DNA from 3 places in the Ammoniphilus soli genome. Region 1 is predicted to be linked to each of the others. Evidence: a T-box and tRNA genes for the amino acid it is inferred to sense, from the RefSeq annotation. Region 1 holds a T-box; the other regions hold tRNA genes.

Region 1 (6,226 bases):
ACTGCAGGAAATCCTCGCTTAATGATGCCCGCTTTTTCCGCAGCAATCTGCTCCAGACTGTCTCCTAAAATGTTAACATGGTCGAACCCTATATTCGTAATGACGGAGACCAGTGGAGTCACTACATTCGTTGAATCCAAGCGTCCTCCAAGCCCTGTCTCCCATATCACAAAATCAGGGTATTCCATGTTGGCAAAATATAATATAGCTAGCAGTGTCAATACTTCAAATTCAGTCAGCGTTCCCCATTCCGTGGATTCCGATTCTATCACAATAGGCTTAATGCGCTCCACTAGAGCGACAAAATCCTCCATCGGCATAGGCTTCCCATCGCAGCCAATATGTGTATTTATGGTCCCCATAGCGGGTGACGTAAACGTCCCCGTCCTGTACCCTGCTTCCTGTAAAACATGAGCAATATATTGTACCGTTGAACCCTTTCCGTTGGTTCCGGCAATGTGCACAAATTTTAAGCGGTGCTGCGGATGGTTCAATTTTTCCAGCGCCCATTGCATTCTTTCCAGACCTGGCCTGATTCCAAATTTTTGCAATCCCTTGATCCAGGCAACCGCCTCTTCAAATTGCCTCATCGTCCACCCTCATTTCAACCCAGTCCTATTAATTATATGTTCTTCTAATCCAAGCGATGACAGAGAGACAACCTGATCCCTCTGTCATCTTCGCCCTTTTTCTTTAGCTCTTTAACTCGGCAATGCGAGACTTCACAGTCTCAAGCTTTTCTTGGTAATCCCGGCCTTTCGCCCGCTCCTCTTCGACTACTTGCTCCGGCGCTTTGGCTAAGAAGCCTTGGTTGCTCAATTTCTTTTCTACACGCTCTACTTCTTTTTGCAAATTCTCTGCCTCTTTTTCTAGACGAGCAATTTCCTTATCTAGATCAATCAAGCCTGCAAGCGGCAAGTAAATTTCGGCACCCGTTACCACCGCCGAAACAACTTTTTCAGGAGTAGACAAGTTCAAGGAGATTTCGAGCTTCTCAGGATTACAGAAACGGCGAATGTATCCCTCTCCTTGCTGCAGAAGAGACAGTGCCTCCTCATTGGTCGGCTTGATCATTAGCTCGATTTTTTTGCTTAAAGGAACATTCATTTCTGCACGGATGTTTCTCACATTCCGAATGACGTCCATGAGCAAGCTCATTTGCTTCACAGAATCCGGATAATGCAACTGCTCATTCACTGTAGGCCATTGTGCAACTGTAATGCTTGTCCCTTGATGAGGCAAATGCTGCCAGATCTCTTCCGTAATAAACGGCATAAACGGATGCAATAAGCGCAACGTTTGCTCCAGTACATGGGAAAGAACCGATTGGGTAGTTTTCTTGGCTGCCGCATCTTCTCCGTATAAATGAGGCTTTGCCATCTCAATATACCAATCGCAAAGATCATCCCAAATAAAGTTATACAGCGTACGTCCTGCTTCACCAAATTCAAACTGCTCTAACAGCCTTGTAACCCCTTCAACCGTTTCGTTCAAACGTGTAAGAATCCACTTATCTGTTGTTCCTAATGGGCCAGACAAGTCAATATCCTCCACTGTAATTCCCTCAAGATTCATTAACGCGAATCGAGATGCATTCCATATTTTATTGGCAAAGTTACGGGCTGCCTCTACGCGCTCCCAACGGAAACGCTGGTCATTCCCTGGCGTATTCCCTGTTGCCAGCATAAAACGCATCGCATCCGCACCATATTGTTCAATGACTTCCATTGGATCCACGCCGTTTCCAAGCGATTTGGACATCTTCCGTCCTTCTGCATCGCGAACCAATCCGGTAATTAAAACGTTTTTGAACGGATTTTGATCGGTAAATTCATGGGCAGTGAACATCATTCGAGCAACCCAGAAGAAAATGATATCGTAACCCGTAACCAGCACATCGGTTGGGTAGAAATGCTTCATATCTTCGGTTTGATCCGGCCAGCCTAGGGTAGAGAAAGGCCAAAGAGCCGAACTGAACCAGGTATCCAAGACGTCGTTGTCCTGTTGAAGACTTTTGCTTTCACACTTGGGACAAGCATGAATATCTTCACGAGACACCGTCATCTCTCCACAATCCCCACAGTACCACGCAGGGATTCGATGTCCCCACCACAGCTGACGAGAAATACACCAGTCGCGGATATTCTCAATCCAGTGCAAGTAAATTTTTTCAAAACGATCCGGAACAAATTGAACCTTCTGTTCCTCCTTTTGACGTTTGATCGCCTCTTCTGCCAACGGTCCCATTTTTACAAACCATTGAGTCGAAAGATACGGCTCAACTACCGCTCCGCTGCGTTCGCTATGACCCACTTGGTGAATATGTTCTTCAATCTTGAAGCAAATCCCTTGCTCCTGAAGATCAGCAACGATTTTCTTGCGGCAAGCGAATCGGTCCAGTCCTTGGTATGGGCCTGCATTGTCATTCATTGTCCCCGTTTCATCCATCACTAGAATTTGCTCCAACTGATGGCGGTTCCCTAATTCAAAGTCATTCGGGTCATGTGCAGGTGTAATTTTTACGGCTCCGCTACCGAATTCTTTATCTACATAATCATCCGCTACAATCGGAATTTCCCGACCGACGATCGGCAAAATGACCGTTTTCCCAATGAGATGCTGATAGCGCTCATCCTCAGGATGGACAGCAACAGCCGTATCCCCGAGCATCGTTTCCGGACGGGTAGTAGCCACTTCGATGTGTCCAGTTCCATCTTTAAGAGGGTAACGAAGGTGATAAAGAGCACCTTTAACCTCTTTATATTCCACTTCGATATCCGAAAGGGCTGTCCGCGTTTGCGGATCCCAGTTAATAATATAGGCCCCGCGGTAAATCAGACCCTTCTCATAGAGACGAACAAATACCTCGCGGACCGCATTGGACAAGCCTTCGTCGAGGGTGAAACGCTCGCGGGAGTAATCCAGGGACAAGCCCATCTTAGACCATTGCTGACGAATAACTCCTGCATACTTCTCTTTCCATTCCCAAACCTTTTCAACAAACTTCTCCCGACCAAGGTCATAACGGGATGTTCCTTCTTCTCGAAGCATAGCTTCTACGCGAGCTTGAGTGGCAATCCCTGCATGGTCCATCCCCGGCAGCCACAGCGCATCGAATCCCTGCATGCGTTTGGCACGAATCAAAATATCCTGCAATGTATTGTTTAGAGCATGACCGATATGTAAGTTCCCTGTTACGTTCGGAGGTGGAATCACAATTGTAAAAGGTGTTTTCTCCGCATTTCGCTCGGCTTTGAAGTAATCTCCTTCAAGCCAATAAGTATACCATTTTCCCTCGGTTTCCTTCGGGTCGTATTTGGTTGGCATTTCCTTTGTTTGATGCTCCGACATCTTAAAATCCCTCCTGCACACCTGTATAAAAATGAAAAAACCTCTCCCATCCAAAGGACGAAAGAAGCTCGCGGTACCACCTTTGTTAGCAATGCTCATGCCATCCAGGCCATGAAGCAATGCTCCCTTAACCCTGTTAACGGTTGGGAACCGTTCCTTCCTAATCGTGCATACTTTCAGAAGGAAAACTCCTGGGCTACCTTCAGCAGCTACAATCCAAAGAAGTCTCCCAGCCAAGGACTCCTCTCTCTTGATGGCTTCACTGCCTAATCTTCCCACTCAGCGTCATCTGCTATAAAACTGAACCTATTTTACCAAATTACTATCAGCTTAGACAAGAGCAGGATGAATTAAACCACTTTGCCTTTTTCAATTCGAATCATTCGCTGTCCCTGCAGAGCAAGCTCCCGATCATGAGTCACCATAAGGATGGTTTTACCTTCTTTGTTTAGCTGTTTAAAGACGTCTAAAATAATCATGGCATTTTCCTGATCCAGTGCCCCCGTGGGCTCATCGGCCAACACGACTTCGGGATCGTTCATTAAAGCTCTGGCCATAGCCACTCTCCGCTGTTCCCCGCCGCTCAATTGAAAAGGTAAATGCTCAGCCTTGTCCGCTAGACCTACCTTTTCTAATAGAGCTGACGCTTGCCCCTCATCCGCTGCTTCATAGCGACCCGCAATGGTCTTAGGCAACATCACATTTTCCAAAGAAGTTAAGGTAGGAATCAAGCTGGGAAACTGAAAAACAAAGCCGCATTTTTGCGAACGAATCCCTGCTCTTTGAGCATCAGATAACGTCGTAACGTCCCGGCCATCAAACCATACCTTCCCTTCCGATGGTCGGTCAATCAAGCCAGCTATCGCTAAAAAAGTTGATTTCCCGCTGCCGGAAGGCCCCACAATGGAAAGGAACTCTCCCTTTTCTATCTCTACCGTGATGTCTTCTAAAGCATGAATCCATCTATCACGGTCTAAACGATAGCTTTTTTTCACTTTTTCCAGTCGGATCATAAGGGCTACTCCCCTTCCCGTATCGCTTCATATGGTTCCATTTTAATCGTGCTTCGAATAGGAAAAAACGCGGCCAATACCGATATTCCAACCGTTACCGCAGTCGTACCTAAGCCAATCACCAAACCGGAAGCCCAGTCAGGGAACAACAGAGGCAGCTGCAATACCTGCATGATTAGGATTCGATTATCGTACAGACCAGCCGCGGACATCAGGGAACCGATGCTGGCCCCCATCAACGAGGCCATCCCTGCCTCCAGCAGCAGCAACCGATAGGTTGCGCCCCTTGTTGCTCCCATCGCTCGCAGCATGCCAATTTCCTTGCGCCTTTCACTGATTAATGCCGTAAACATCGTGGCAACCTGAAGCGAGCTCATCACTAAAACCAGTACAATCATCAAATAGCTTAATAATTTCACAGGAAAGATTTGCGTGCTGATTAATTCTTGCAGGCCTTTTCCTTGCGCCACGTCCACTTCCGCATTTAACTTTTCAATTTCTCTCTTGACGAAGCTTTCCATCCCTGGGTCCGTTTTGACTAAGACAATGGAAATTTGGCCTTGGGGAAATTTCAGACCGGAGCCCTCTTTTCCATTCAGCTCGTGCGCGGCATCCATGTGCATGAAAATCGTATTATCTGTTCCCATTCCCGTTGGGAACATGACCCCTTTTACAGAAAAATCTTTCCCAAACAAGGTTACCCACTCTTCCACATATTCATTGTCATAGTGGAATAAAAAGTTCTCACCGCCTGCGGCAGAACCAATCAGGATATCATATTTACCTAATTCCTTTTTATTAGCCATCCAATGTCTCAGCGTAAAATCGGTTATGGGATCAAAAGCAACAATCGGAAAGTCCCCTTGGGTACGGCAGCAAACCGTCGAAACGGTCTCCAAGTAAATTTGGGCTGTTGCTTTTTCGACTTCAGGTATGGATTCGATACGATCTAAGACTTGCTTATCCATATAAAATGGCGTCGCGTTTCCGGAAATAATCAAATCCCCCGCCTGATTTCCAAAGCCTTTCGGTACAACCAGCAGGTCCGCTCCTAAACGACTGGAGCTCGCTTCAATGCTTCGTTCCATGGAATGCACAAAAAAATAGCTTGCAAATAAAATAAAGGCTGTTAAGCCTGCACTTCCCGCCAAAAGTAATGTCCGCGATATTTTTCGCTTTAGATTCCTCCAAGCTATGACCAGCATTCGATTCAACTTTTCCTCACCCCTTAAACACCATCTCTAGGATTACAAAGATAAATATAGAGGAAACTCGACAAAGTAATTTCTGCCAAGCCCCTTACAGGTCTCTTCTATTAATCGTGTAAACGGTGATGGAGATAATCCAGATGACTACAATAGTCCATAGGATATGATAAATAATCTGAACATTGCTTAGCATGATCTCGCCACCATTCCTTGTGTTTAGCCCCTCAAACAGATGCCCAACATTTTATTTTGACATCTGTGTAAATGACTAATGGATAGGCAAGGGGGGACAAAACTGTCCCCTTCTTCCTACTTTACAGTTTTCAAGTATTCGATCATAGAACCCATCTGGTCATCCGTCCATGCCGCTCCAAGAGCTGGCATGGAATTCCGGCCATTCTTCATTACATTTTTGAATTCATCTTCGCCAAGCCTATCAATAACACCTACAAGAGACGGTCCGATACCGCCAGTCAAGTCTGCACCATGACAGGCCAAGCATTGGCCGGCTTGTGCTTTGCCAGCTTCGGCACTAACTCCGGCAGGTGCTGCCATCGTATCCCGCTCATCGAGCGGACCGGCCAATAAAGCATACATGACCGCCCATACACCTAATGCCGTATATACAAAAATGAGTACTTTCGGGATTTTTCC
Region 2 (6,226 bases), on a different contig from region 1:
AATAAAGTATTGGACCTGTTTGTTGATATAAAACATCATATTTTGTTCATTGGACTATTGCGCATACCGACAAGTTATCGAAGACAACATATTGGTCTGAGTATTGTCGAACAACTGGAATCATGGGCCAAACAGAATGGGTTTACCTTGTTCCTCGATAGTTGTGAAGAAAGTGTTCCTTTTTGGAGAAAATGCGGATTCCAATCCATATGCAGCCAAGACGGTTTTTATGTAATGGGCTTTGGAGATGACGATCTAAAAAGCAAGTGGAAATACGGGCAACGCCTATTTCATGAAATTCACTAAACCCTAACCTTTTAAGCTTTTATATAAGGTGTAAGTAAAGAGGGCGGACATATTATTTACATAGAGGAGGGTCTCCCAAAAGCAAAGCTTTTGAGAGATGCCCTCTTTTTTTCTGTTATCGAACCTCCTGATAAAACAAAAAGCCAATCCCTTTAAGTTAGGAATTGGCTTGCATCGAGCTTATATGTATAATAAATCACCGTGCACCCATCCTGGATACGAACATCCGAGCGTTACTTATGCGGTTAGCTCAAATCAGGCGCTCCACCGGCACATCGAAGACTCCACTTATGGCTGCTTCCTTCCGGACCTGACCAGATTCATGGGCTTCCATTGCGTTGGACCCAATTCTCAACACTACCTGCACAAGGCAGACCTCACATATTCGCACCGCAGATGGGAATTCAACCCCGCTAAGGCGGATTGCGGGTTACAGGGCACCGCCAACTCCCCATCTAGCACGGTATGTATTGTTAATTGAGTCCCACAGATGCCGTTTCTCCATTTGTTTTTTCAACCCGCGCTCTCGCAGGTGGGTTTCCGCAGGTTGACCTTTCCGCGATCCCAGTTTGGGAAGAGTTTTGTAGACTATGGTTAGAGGGGGTTAGGATGTCCTATATCTTAATAGTTTAATCCTGAAATGGAGTTTTGAATATTGACACAATTCGTTGGATTATCTTCCGTTAAACGCTCTGTTAGCAGAATACCCTTGCCTACTCCATCAAATCTATTATCGCGCCTCTAGACAGTCCGGATTTATTTTCGTATCCTGAACACATATATTTGAAGTGGAGGTCTTTATGGAAAAAGAAACACCAGAATGTCCCATATGCGGATTCCATCTAATATGGAGCTGGGGCAAATGGAAGTGTATCAATTGCGGTCAATGGAATGGATGTTGAGGTGATCCGGGAGATGATCCTGCCGGGTTGCAGGAATAATATTGAAACAGCCCCACAATCCGATTATGGACAGTGGGTTTGTAATAATTGAATTTCAGGAACAAAAAGAGGAGCCGATTTCATTACGGCTCCTTAACTATTGACTTTGCTGATAATATCTGATGATACATATAAATGCCAAATAATGATGATGTAAGATTGAATACCAATCCTGTTTTTTTATGCACATCGATAGGGATATTTAAAAGGATTTTGCTCATGCTAATAAAGTCATATAACAAAAAAGGAGCAAGATGAATGAATAAGCAAACCCGTCAGGAAGTAGATAAAGAAGCAAAGAAAATAGTACAAGAAGAAATGTCACGTGAAATTGGGGTGATCAGATCCCAATTAAATGAAATAATAGATTCCTTACATCAACAAACAAGCAATACCTTCAACCCTAATGATTTAATACAACAAATTCAGCAATTATTTGAAGAATCTCAACACCAACTTCGAGTGATGAACCAGCAACTAACTGATTTTATTCAAAAAGCGACACCGCTTTTGAACCATAGCGTTCAACAGTACAAAACCAATCCAAATATAAGTCAACAAAACACTTCAATGTCCCAGTTTTACAGTCAACATGGCAACGGACAAATGCAACAGACAAAAAGCCAAAAGAATCAAATGTCCCATCCAATCCCACAGCAAGGCTATGGGCAAAATCAATTTTCTGCTCAAAGTCAATTTAGTCAAAACATTCACCCAGCAAGAATCAACCCGACTTTTAATAACATTAGTGGACAAAGGATAATGAATCCAAACGGCCAAACTTTACCTGCTTCTTTTAATCAACTAAATAGTTACGGTACCCTAACGCCTGACTATTATGGGATTGGACAAACGAACAATCAATACCAAACTACGCAAAATTTCCAAAACCGTAATTTTTAGAAAGTCCGTGTTTAATAATTCGTGCTATAACTATCTTAACCCTCAAACAACTGAAGTCAGGGTAATCAAAATCCGGGGTCAAGAAGGCAGATCGCTACGACCCCATTCTCAACCACACCTATTATGAAATGACTGCCCATTACGGATCTGCTATTTGCCTACTCGCCTGAGAAAGCCAAAAGATAAAGCAAAGGGAAAAAATGGATTACATGAAATCAAAAAGCGCGGATATAACTCAAGCGATTCCATGGGGGCAAAGGGAAACTTACACTCCTTCCAAGAAGCCACACCATATTATGGTCGCTCTACTATGCTGCCGTTGCCATTACGCTCTTGTATCTACAGGTGTCGATTGCTCACCCTCTCCATAGAAATCTACATTTTTATTTTTCATTTACATTCATACCAAAAAATCACGTTTGATTTTAACACCATAATCTTATATAATCTTTTTTGTCAGCAAGTACAACATTCCTCAGTAGCTCAATGGTGGAGCAACCGGCTGTTAACCGGTAGGCTGGCGGTTCGAGTCCGTCCTGAGGAGCCAATATCATGGAGGAATACCGAAGTGGTCATAACGGGGCGGTCTTGAAAACCGTTAGAGTGCAAGCTCACGTGGGTTCGAATCCTACTTCCTCCGCCATGCGGACGTAGCTCAGTTGGTAGAGCACAACCTTGCCAAGGTTGGGGTCGCGAGTTCGAGTCTCGTCGTCCGCTCCAAATTAATAAGGACGATTAGCTCAGTTGGTTAGAGCGCTACGTTGACATCGTAGAGGTCGGCGGTTCGAATCCGTCATCGTCCACCATATGCTGGAATTATATCGTTGTCCTCGGAGAGGGCACCATCTGTACTCATTACCACTACGTCGAAACAGCTTCTTCGATGAAATGAGATCGTTGTACCCGAAGGGTGCACATATTATGGCAATCTTGGTAACCAATCCAGTGATTGCCACCGGCAACGGAATGCTTACCGAACGGGTCAGGTCCGGAAGGAAGCAGCCACACGTAGTTATTCCGTGTGCCACTTATTGGGGCATTAGCTCAGCTGGGAGAGCGCTACACTGGCAGTGTAGAGGTCAGCGGTTCGATCCCGCTTTGCTCCACCATACATACGATTAAAGCCGCCTAATTCTTTAGGCGGCTTTTTACTATTGGATTTACCTCTTTTTGTCACAACGTTTTCCTTGTCTAATCAAAAACAAAAAAGTCTTTATTGCATTAGCAACAAAGACTTTTTTGAACTCCAGCTCACAAATTAGAATTAGGTAATGACCTAAAAAGATTGCGATGTTTTGGATTACGCTGCATCACAGTCAAAATAACGCCAACGATCATGGATAAAAAACAGGAATACCTCAAGAAGGTAATTCTCCACACCCTGCTCAGGCTGACGAACGTAACGACAAAACCATTGATTTTGATCAATATCAATAACGAATGCATGATTTCCTGTTTGGTTTAGAACGATTTCATGAATATAATTCAAGATCTTGCCCTCCTTCAATCGATAAGCTTGTTTATCCAGGATATCTTTCATAAAAACGAAACCAATAATATTGAAATCTTCTTCTTAAAATGTTGTTATATTATATTTTATTTTACCATATAGGGACATAAAATTGTATCTAAGGACATAAAACGTCCCGATAATCACAAAAAAGGCATTGCATCACCTAAATGGAGAAATCTATCTTACCCGTGGGAGTAACATTCTTATTCATTATTCCAACTAGTCGTAATGAATAGGTTTTTTTATATTGATATGCACGTTATAAAAATAATTTCAATTACCCAATTTACGTATCTTTCATGCTCTGATAAAATCTTATCATTAGGCTGCACAAGTGACTTATTCTTCTTTGCTTTATTCCTCCCCATTCGAATTGGAAAAAAGGTAGCTTCATCAGCGATCCGATTCTTTCCCTTATTTTTAAATTACCAAATTGAATTTTGAAAGCAATTTAAAAGAGCATATGCTCAAATGGTTAAGGAAGTTGATGCATCAACATCTTAGTTATAATTCTTAATTTTGAGGTGATATATGAAAAAGAAACTTACAAATTTTACAGATGAAAAAGTAGCGATTTCTGCCGCGTTGGAGCACTGCGATTCGCCAAATCCAGTCATGAGCGGAGATGCTAGCGAGTTAACGATTAAAGAACAAACCATCTTTAATCACATTGGAAATAAAATAAAAACAGAAGATAGAGAGATTAACATCATTGCTAGAATAGATGAACCACTCATCGTCATTTTAGGTAATGTTTTAAGTGCCGAAGAATGTGATGAGCTCATTAGAATGTCAAAAGAGAAAATGGAGCGTTCAAAAATTGGTGCGTCACGTGATGTAAATGAAATAAGAACAAGTAGTAGTATGTTTTTTCAAGAAGGTGAAAATGACCTGATTACTAGAATTGAAAAAAGAATATCCTTTATCATGAATATACCTATTGAACATGGAGAAGGGCTGCAAATTCTTAATTATCAAATGGGTCAAGAGTATAAAGCTCATTTTGATTTTTTCTCATTAACAAATAAAACAGGAAATAATCCTAGAATCAGCACACTCGTCATGTACCTAAATGATGTAGAGCATGGTGGAGCAACTTTTTTTCCAAAACTTAATTTTTCCGTATCTCCACATAAAGGTATGGCGGTGTATTTCGAATACTTCTATCAGGATCAGAATTTAAATGATTTAACTTTTCATGGTGGCGCACCCGTTATAAATGGGGAAAAGTGGGCTGCAACACAATGGATGAGAAGACAAAGATTTGCATAAAAAGGCTTGGGGAATAAGTCACGTAAACTGCAAGTTAAATTTCGCGTATAAACATCAGCCTATGCACTCATTTTAGTATTACCACCGAGTTTTTCGGGTTTTGATTGATCGCTCACTACATCTCGAGTTGCCATAACAAATAAAAAGGGATAGATAGTCTATCCCTTACTTTGATCTAAAACTTTTCTAACTACAATCTTGCCAATGGTCATGAATTCTTTTCACACCACATCTTCCAATTGACCAACAAACGCCCCTCACAATATAAGAGCATGGTATAACGACATAGCATCCTTTTGGTTGTTAAACACAAAAAAGGAATGGGTACTTTTCGTCCCAATCCTCCATATCAATCCTAATTAAACTCCGGAATAAGCCATGAAGCCGCCATCAACCGGAATGGTAACTCCGGTTACAAAACCTGACATATTCTCATCCGCTAACCACAACAAGGTTCCCAGGAGATCATCAGGATGCCCGAACCTTCTCATCGGAGTATGAGAAATGATTTTATTAGATCTTTCTGTTAAAGAACCGTCTTCGTTCTTTAATAGATTTCTGTTTTGTTCTGTCAAGAAGAATCCCGGTGCTATCGCATTGACTCTGATCCCCACTTCAGCCATGTGAACGGCTAACCATTGTGTGAAATTGTCTATTCCTGCTTTAGCAGCACTATAGGCTGGAACTTTCGTCATTGGGCTTGGAGCGCTCATGGATGACATATTGATGACAATGGCTCCCTTTTTGTTGATCATCCTTTTGGTGAATACTTGAGTGGGGATGAGTGTCCCAAGAATATTCAAGTTAAATACATGACCAAATCCTTCCACACTCAAATCAAAAAATGTCTTGATTTCTTTATTCTCAAGATCTTCGATCTTCAAGGTTTCATTCGTAGTCACACCGTTCGGATGGTTTCCTCCCGCTCCGTTGATCAAAATGTCACAAGCTCCAAACGCATTGAAAATCATTTCTTCTGCACCCTTTACACTTTCTGCTTCTAGCACGTTGCAGGAAACGGCCAGCGCTTCACCGCCTGATTGCCTGATTTCTTCTGCTACCTTTTCTCCCTTTTCTGCCGTTCGGTTAAGAATGGCTACCTTGACTCCCTGTCTGCCCAGCTCTTTAGCCATAGCACTGCAAAGGACTCCGCCTCCGCCCGTGATGACTGCTACTTTGCCTTTCAGGTTTTCATTGATTCCTAGCATGTCCTGTCCTCCTTCTTAGCTCTTTCCAATGCATCCCAAATGCCCCATAAGTACATAATTCCCATAGCTCGGTCATAAAGTCC
Region 3 (6,226 bases), on a different contig from region 1:
GCTTGGCTTAACACCCGTTTCGCTTACTAAACGCTCGATATGTTCTGGTAAGAAATTGCAAACCCCTATCGAACGAATAAGGCCCCATTTTTTAGCGTCTATTAAGGCTTGCCAAGCTTCCACATATTGATCCTGTTTAGGATTGGGCCAATGGATGAGATACAAATCATAATAATCTAGATTTGCACGATATAAAGATTCCTGAATGGTCGTAACAGCATCATCATAAGCATGATAACGCCCCGGCAATTTGGACGTAATTCTTAATTCCTCTCGGGGAACAGAACTGCGTCTAACTGCTTCACCCACAGTCCCTTCGTTCTCATAGTTATAAGCAGAATCAATGAGTCGATACCCTAAATTTATCGCAGTCTGTATCGCATGTACCCCTTCGTTTCCCTTCAATTTATATGTACCCAGCCCGATAACTGGCAACGTAAGCCCATCATGAAGTGAGATCCCTGGAATTGATTTGGCCATGATAAATCTCTCCTTTCTGTAATGTGTTAAGATTACCATAATTATGAATACGAATCTATACGCTCACATGGATGAGGTAGGATACGCGAAGTTTGATCCCATTACTGCCCATATCAAAAAGGCTCCATTCTCAATGCACCAGTGGTTTGAGTCTATAATTCATACTCTCGAACTCCGAAATTTCATGCCAATGGTAGTTAGAAAGTCTATCATTTAACGTTCAGCTTCACCACATTTCACTACTAAATTTGTATCAGTTGTCCTCGGAGAAGAAAATCGAAGACCTGTTTGCGAAATCTGCGCTGGAAGAATATACGCTGTAAGGGTAAGAGGGATGTCCAATGAAGGACTCGATAGGTCAGAAAGGCGAATTTCAACAAGGTCCTTAGCTGACTATGTGAGACTGTCGATGAATAGAAAGGTGGGTGTCGGCTAACAGGAGAAAGTCCGACTATTTTTATATATGGGTGATTTTTTTGTGAAAATAGACGGAGAAACCCCGGTTATCTTCTCCGAAACACCTTTGTACGGAGTGAAACGAATAAACAACAAGAAAAAGGACTGCCCGTTATTTCTAAGGCAATCCTTTAATCTGTTTCAAGTGAAAAGAATATATCGTGAAGATGAATGTTGATCTCAGGAAAGATGGTGGAAACTAAATCATGATCTGAGTCGTAAACATCTTCACGTACAAATTCCCCAGCGGTTAAGACGTACTTTTCAATGCAACAGTCGTTAGAGTCGACAATCCAATACTCTCGAACCCCTGATCTTTCATACCAGTGGTATTTGGAAAGCCTATCATTTCGGGCCGTGTTGGGTGAAAGAACTTCCACAACGAGGTCTGGAGCTCCGTAACATCCATCCTGTTTTAGTTTGGAGGAGTCGCAGATCACAGATATATCAGGCAAATAGTATTGAGGTGTGTCTGGATTGAATGGAAGGTAAACAGCTAGATTGCTTCCAAAAATGCGACAAGGTCCGCCTTTTAAGAAACGTCTAATTTCTGATCCTAAATTCAACACGACTTCTTCATGTCGAGGAGAGGCGGGTGTCAAAAGTATGGGATATCCCTCATGCAGCTCGTAACGGTCGTGGGTTGTATTCAAGAATTTCAAGAACTGTTGAAGGGTATACGGTCCTGATTGCTCATTTATTGGTTTTTTATTCACTTCATTTCACCGCCCTTTTTCTTGCCTGGGGACCAGAGAGACACTCACCCGACCGAAAGATTTCCGAAGCTCCCTGGGGATCAACGCTTCCAAACTTTTTTCCTAAAACTTCTATGGATGCACCGTTCCCGGCATCAGGCCATAATATCCGTTAATCATTTTGAGCAGGGTGATTTTGCCCGCCCCATTCAGACCAATAAAGAATAACATTTTTTAATAATATCGGTTCCTAATTTAAGTTGTAATGCTGTTTTAGAAAATCGACGAACGCCTTGACCATGGTAAGATTGGTGTCTTCTTCGCGATACAAGGCCCAAAGGTTTCGCATGAAGGGTTTGCCGTCCATTTGGGTTAACGGAAGGACAAAAAGATCCTCGCTTAATTCCTCTTTTTTTATCATGTATCTTGGCAATATGCAATAACCCAATCCTTGCATAACCATTTCTTTGCATGTTTCTGGCCGATCTACTTCCATGAATATCAAAGGGGGACGTGAAAATCGCACCTGCCACCACTGATCGTCTATTTTTTGGGAAGTGGGATCCATTTTATGCTTGATTCGAGGTAAATCCGGAAGTTCATTCAGGTCAGGCGGACAGTTCGAAGGACCCAGGATTAAGGAACGGTTCTGCCTGTCGGAGCAGACTGGAACACGGGGAATCATTATCAGGAAACAACAAAGGGAATAGACACCCGATATTTGTTGCAAACGGATGACGGTGCAATTATTAGCCTTTATACTAAAAGGCTATGTCCAGCAGAGCCCGGAGGTTATGGAGGAAAGAAAGGCCGGTCTACCGGTAGATCCTTCTTCCTATTACTTTAAACAACATCTGTTTTTTGAGACTTCATCTGAGAAGTATTCTTGGTTGAACCATGTTGTGGCGTTTGCTTGTGTTATATCAAAGACCGACCGCGGCGTCATTTATGATGCTTATCTAGTGAAATAGAGTCCGTAGCCTCAAATATCCTTCTTTTTTGAGGGATCCCTTGTTCGAGTGCATGATTTCTTGAAATACAATTTAGGATATACTTTGCTTTTGTTATTTAGGATTGGAAATAACAACCTATTGCATTTAGAATTTAAACATGATAAATTAGATTTCGCTGTTGAGAAGTCAACGAGAAACACAAAACAGCGATTTCTGGAAAACATTCACTAATGACATGAAGCACAGAAATATGATAAATTAACTATCACAGCTCGATCATCACTGATTCATTGACAATTACATAACATGAAATGGTGAGTAGTCGCGGCTTATGTATAAGCATAAGTTGAGGAAAGTCCAGGCTCGCCCGGAGCTGAGATGCCCGGAGTGTTCGTGCCACCTGCAAGGGTGGTCAGTCGATATTAGTATCGACTGACGGCGGTGAAATCATGCTAAGTCTCAAAAGAGATATGCTGAGTGTAGCCTGAAAGTGCCACAGAAACGCAGCGCAATCCGAAAGGATCGCGATGGAACGCGGTAAACCCCACGAGCGAGCAACCCAAATTTTCCCTACCTTGACATCAACCTTTTGGGTGAACTTTGATAAAATTATTTTATCAAAGTTCAGGGTTTACCCCTTGATGTCAAGATAGGGAATGGTAGGGGCACCACCTGGAGGGAATTCAACCAAAAGGGTGGATCGGTGTTGAACCGATAGTCATATGACTACACCTGTTGTGCGAGAGTGGCATCGTTACAGCACGCAGGAACAAAACCTGGCTTACAGCCATTTCATGTGCCAACTTTAAGATTGCGCTCGTAGCTCAGCTGGATAGAGCACTGGTTTCCGGTACCAGGTTTGCCGGGGGTTCGAATCCCTCCGAGCGCGCCATAAAGCAACAGGATACATATCCTGCGGTGTGCGTGATCTCTTTCTGTTTTAAACCGTACTGTTTTTTAGGGATTCTTAAATTTGTTGACACAACGCCATGCCCACTCCTTGGACTGGGATCGCGGAGAGGTCAGCTTGCGGAAACCCACCTGCGAGAGCGCGGGTTGAAAAAACAATTAGAGAAAACGGCATCTGTGGGACATACTTCTTTAAACAAATACATACCGTGCTAGATGGGGAGTTGGCGGTGCCCTGTAACCCGCAATCCGCCTTAGCGGGGTTGAATTCCCATCTGCGGTGCGAATAGGTGAGGTCTGCCTTGTGAGAGTAGTGTTGAGAATCGGGTCCAACGCAATGGAAACCCATGAACCTGGTCAGGTCCGGAAGGAAGCAGCCATAAGTGGAGCCTTCTATGTGCCGTGGGGTAGCCTGGTTTGAGCTAACTTACACAAGTAACGCTTGGTTATTCGTATCTAAGATGGGTGCACGGTGTTTTAAACAGGACGATTAGCTCAGTTGGTTAGAGCGCTACGTTGACATCGTAATCCATTATCGTCCACCAATATAACCTCATTGAGTTAACTTTCCGCTTCACTTCGAAAGAAGTTTATCATAGATTGGTGCCATATGGCACATTAAAATGGGGCATTAGCTCAGCTGGGAGAGCGCTACACTGGCAGTGTAGAGGTCAGCGGTTCGATCCCGCTATGCTCCACCATACATAGTATTTTTTGAGAGTCTCTTGATTTTTCAGGAGACTCTTTTTGCTGTATATCGGGAAAAAAAGCAGCTTATAATTTTAGAGCGGCTTTAATCGTATGAATGGATCGGATCAGGATTCTTCATAAGACGAACAATATTTGGTAAAATGAATTCAGCCCTTGCGGCAATGGAATTGAAAGGAGATGTTGATGGATGATGAGCAGGAGAATGGCTGAGATTGTAGGAGACGGGGAGGGATATGCAAAATAATTATTGCATAAATCCTCCCAAAAGTTTCATCCAAACTTAAGGAGGAAACCACTTGAATCCTACAGATATGAAAAAACTTGGGCTGACTGAACATTTTATACAGGAGTCCAGTAAATATAAAGATCTTCATATAGGCAGAATTTCGTCCCAAGCTAAAGATTTATATAGGGTCTTTACGGATAAAGGTGAGATAACGGCTAAGATATCCGGAAAGCTCCGACATACAGCTACTGAACGTTACGAATACCCTGCTGTTGGAGATTTTGTAATGGTGGACCGAACAGATCCTTGCCAAGGTTATGGAATCATTCACCATTTCCTAACCAGAAAAAGTGCTTTTGTGCGAAACGTGGCAGGTAAGGCCACCGCTGCGCAAATTGTCGCAGCTAATATGGATATTGTTTTCATCTGTATGTCCCTTAACCAGGATTTCAATCTTCGCAGACTAGAGCGCTATTTGTCCATCGGTTGGGATAGCGGGGCCGTGCCGGTGATTGTACTTACAAAATCAGATCTCTGCGAGGATCTTGAGGAAAAGCTTTGCGTGATTTCATCGATTGCGATAGGTGTAGATGTGCTTGTCACCACAAGCATGTCCGTTGATGGATACCAATCGGTAAAAAGATATCTTTCTCATGGCAAGAGCGTTGCGTTTATAGGATCTTCTGGAGTTGGGAAATCCACTTTAATTAATCGTCTTCTCGGCCGAAACGAATTGAAAACCAATGAAGTGGGCGATCACGATAAGGGCAGGCACACGACAACCCGACGCGAGTTAATGATCCTTCCGGAAGGTGGCGTAGTCATTGATACGCCTGGAATGCGTGAGCTTGGTGTGATTCATGCCGATTTCTCAAAATCCTTTGCGGACATTGACGACCTTGCTTCCCGATGCGCGTTTAACGATTGTTCCCATGAAAGTGAGCCTAACTGCGCCGTGCAAGAAGCGATAAGGTTTGGCACGTTGTCTGCGGAAAGGCTAGAAAGCTTCCGGAAACTCAAAAAGGAAGCGAAGTATGATGGCTTGAATTCTAAGATGATTGAAAAAGAAAAGATTAATGAAATGTTTGGCGGCATGGGAGGCATGAAAAATGCCAGGAAGTTCTTGAGAGAAAAGAATAAGAACAAGAGGCGTTGATTATTCCATGTAATGATCATTTTTTATTTTAGACCGGCTCCATTTGGAGCCGGCACTTTATTTTGCAGAAGGTTCTGTTCATTTTCTACCCCTTCGGCAACAAACTCCATGTTCAAATAATGTCCTTGTGTTACGACTGACTTCGCAATGGAAAAAAATGATTAATCTAGCTTAACGCCTGATGGAGAAAAAATAGGAGCTGTTGAAGATCCGCACTGTCGGGAAACGAAGCTAATGCCTCTGACACATCGATCAACAGCAACCAGTCGATAGTAAAAAAGGTGATTTAATGCACAAAAAGGTTAAGAACAAGTTGTTTAGTTTATTTACCAGTGAGTTGTTTGCTACGATTGTGTTTGCCGTATTGTGGATTATGTATAACCAGCTTTATGAATGGACAAAACCCTACTTAACTTCCTATCAAGCCCTGAATTCCAATGCGATGGAGTTCAGGGGTATTTTCATTTCAGCAGTTCACATTAGATTCCTCTTCCATTTTATATTCCCAGCGCTGAAAGATTTTTGGGTATTGTATGATCTTATTGTAAAATTAAAAGATGAGCCCTATCCAAAGCAGCCGCTCAATTTTGGGAGAGCGTGAATTAGAAGGCAAATATGGATATCATGCACTCCGTTCCTC

Evidence for each region. A T-box is a leader RNA that pairs with one kind of tRNA and senses whether it is charged. The one in region 1 lies ahead of ABLT31_RS18740 (valine--tRNA ligase), so its partner is inferred to be a tRNA-Val.
Region 2: it has a tRNA-Val gene. The T-box ahead of ABLT31_RS18740 (valine--tRNA ligase) is inferred to sense a tRNA for this amino acid. The anticodon was not compared.
Region 3: it has a tRNA-Val gene. The T-box ahead of ABLT31_RS18740 (valine--tRNA ligase) is inferred to sense a tRNA for this amino acid. The anticodon was not compared.

The regions. Positions count from the first base shown of each region.
Region 1 covers NZ_JBEGDL010000009.1:210,129-216,354, reverse strand. The annotation lists gene ABLT31_RS18745 (bifunctional folylpolyglutamate synthase/dihydrofolate synthase) at 1-590, opposite strand, end outside; gene ABLT31_RS18740 (valine--tRNA ligase) at 694-3,351, opposite strand; T-box leader at 3,402-3,643, opposite strand; gene ABLT31_RS18735 (ABC transporter ATP-binding protein) at 3,702-4,364, opposite strand; gene ABLT31_RS18730 (ABC transporter permease) at 4,370-5,569, opposite strand; gene ABLT31_RS18725 (c-type cytochrome) at 5,882-6,226, opposite strand, start outside.
Region 2 covers NZ_JBEGDL010000013.1:54,720-60,945, forward strand. The annotation lists gene ABLT31_RS22490 (GNAT family N-acetyltransferase) at 1-306, shown strand, start outside; RNA gene ffs (signal recognition particle sRNA large type) at 506-770, opposite strand; gene ABLT31_RS22500 (hypothetical protein) at 1,506-2,150, shown strand; tRNA gene ABLT31_RS22505 (tRNA-Asn) at 2,623-2,697, shown strand; tRNA gene ABLT31_RS22510 (tRNA-Ser) at 2,705-2,793, shown strand; tRNA gene ABLT31_RS22515 (tRNA-Gly) at 2,795-2,870, shown strand; tRNA gene ABLT31_RS22520 (tRNA-Val) at 2,880-2,956, shown strand; tRNA gene ABLT31_RS22525 (tRNA-Ala) at 3,184-3,259, shown strand; gene ABLT31_RS22530 (hypothetical protein) at 3,451-3,690, opposite strand; gene ABLT31_RS22535 (2OG-Fe(II) oxygenase) at 4,279-4,935, shown strand; gene ABLT31_RS22540 (SDR family oxidoreductase) at 5,295-6,143, opposite strand; gene uxuA (mannonate dehydratase) at 6,137-6,226, opposite strand, start outside.
Region 3 covers NZ_JBEGDL010000013.1:97,552-103,777, reverse strand. The annotation lists gene ABLT31_RS22820 (aldo/keto reductase) at 1-480, opposite strand, end outside; gene ABLT31_RS22815 (Uma2 family endonuclease) at 1,068-1,652, opposite strand; gene ABLT31_RS22810 (substrate-binding domain-containing protein) at 1,882-2,316, opposite strand; gene ABLT31_RS22805 (DUF3237 family protein) at 2,366-2,602, shown strand; RNA gene rnpB (RNase P RNA component class B) at 2,895-3,373, shown strand; tRNA gene ABLT31_RS22795 (tRNA-Arg) at 3,398-3,476, shown strand; RNA gene ssrS (6S RNA) at 3,492-3,681, shown strand; RNA gene ffs (signal recognition particle sRNA large type) at 3,701-3,966, shown strand; tRNA gene ABLT31_RS22780 (tRNA-Val) at 3,978-4,038, shown strand; tRNA gene ABLT31_RS22775 (tRNA-Ala) at 4,119-4,194, shown strand; gene rsgA (ribosome small subunit-dependent GTPase A) at 4,501-5,586, shown strand; gene ABLT31_RS22765 (hypothetical protein) at 6,144-6,226, shown strand, end outside.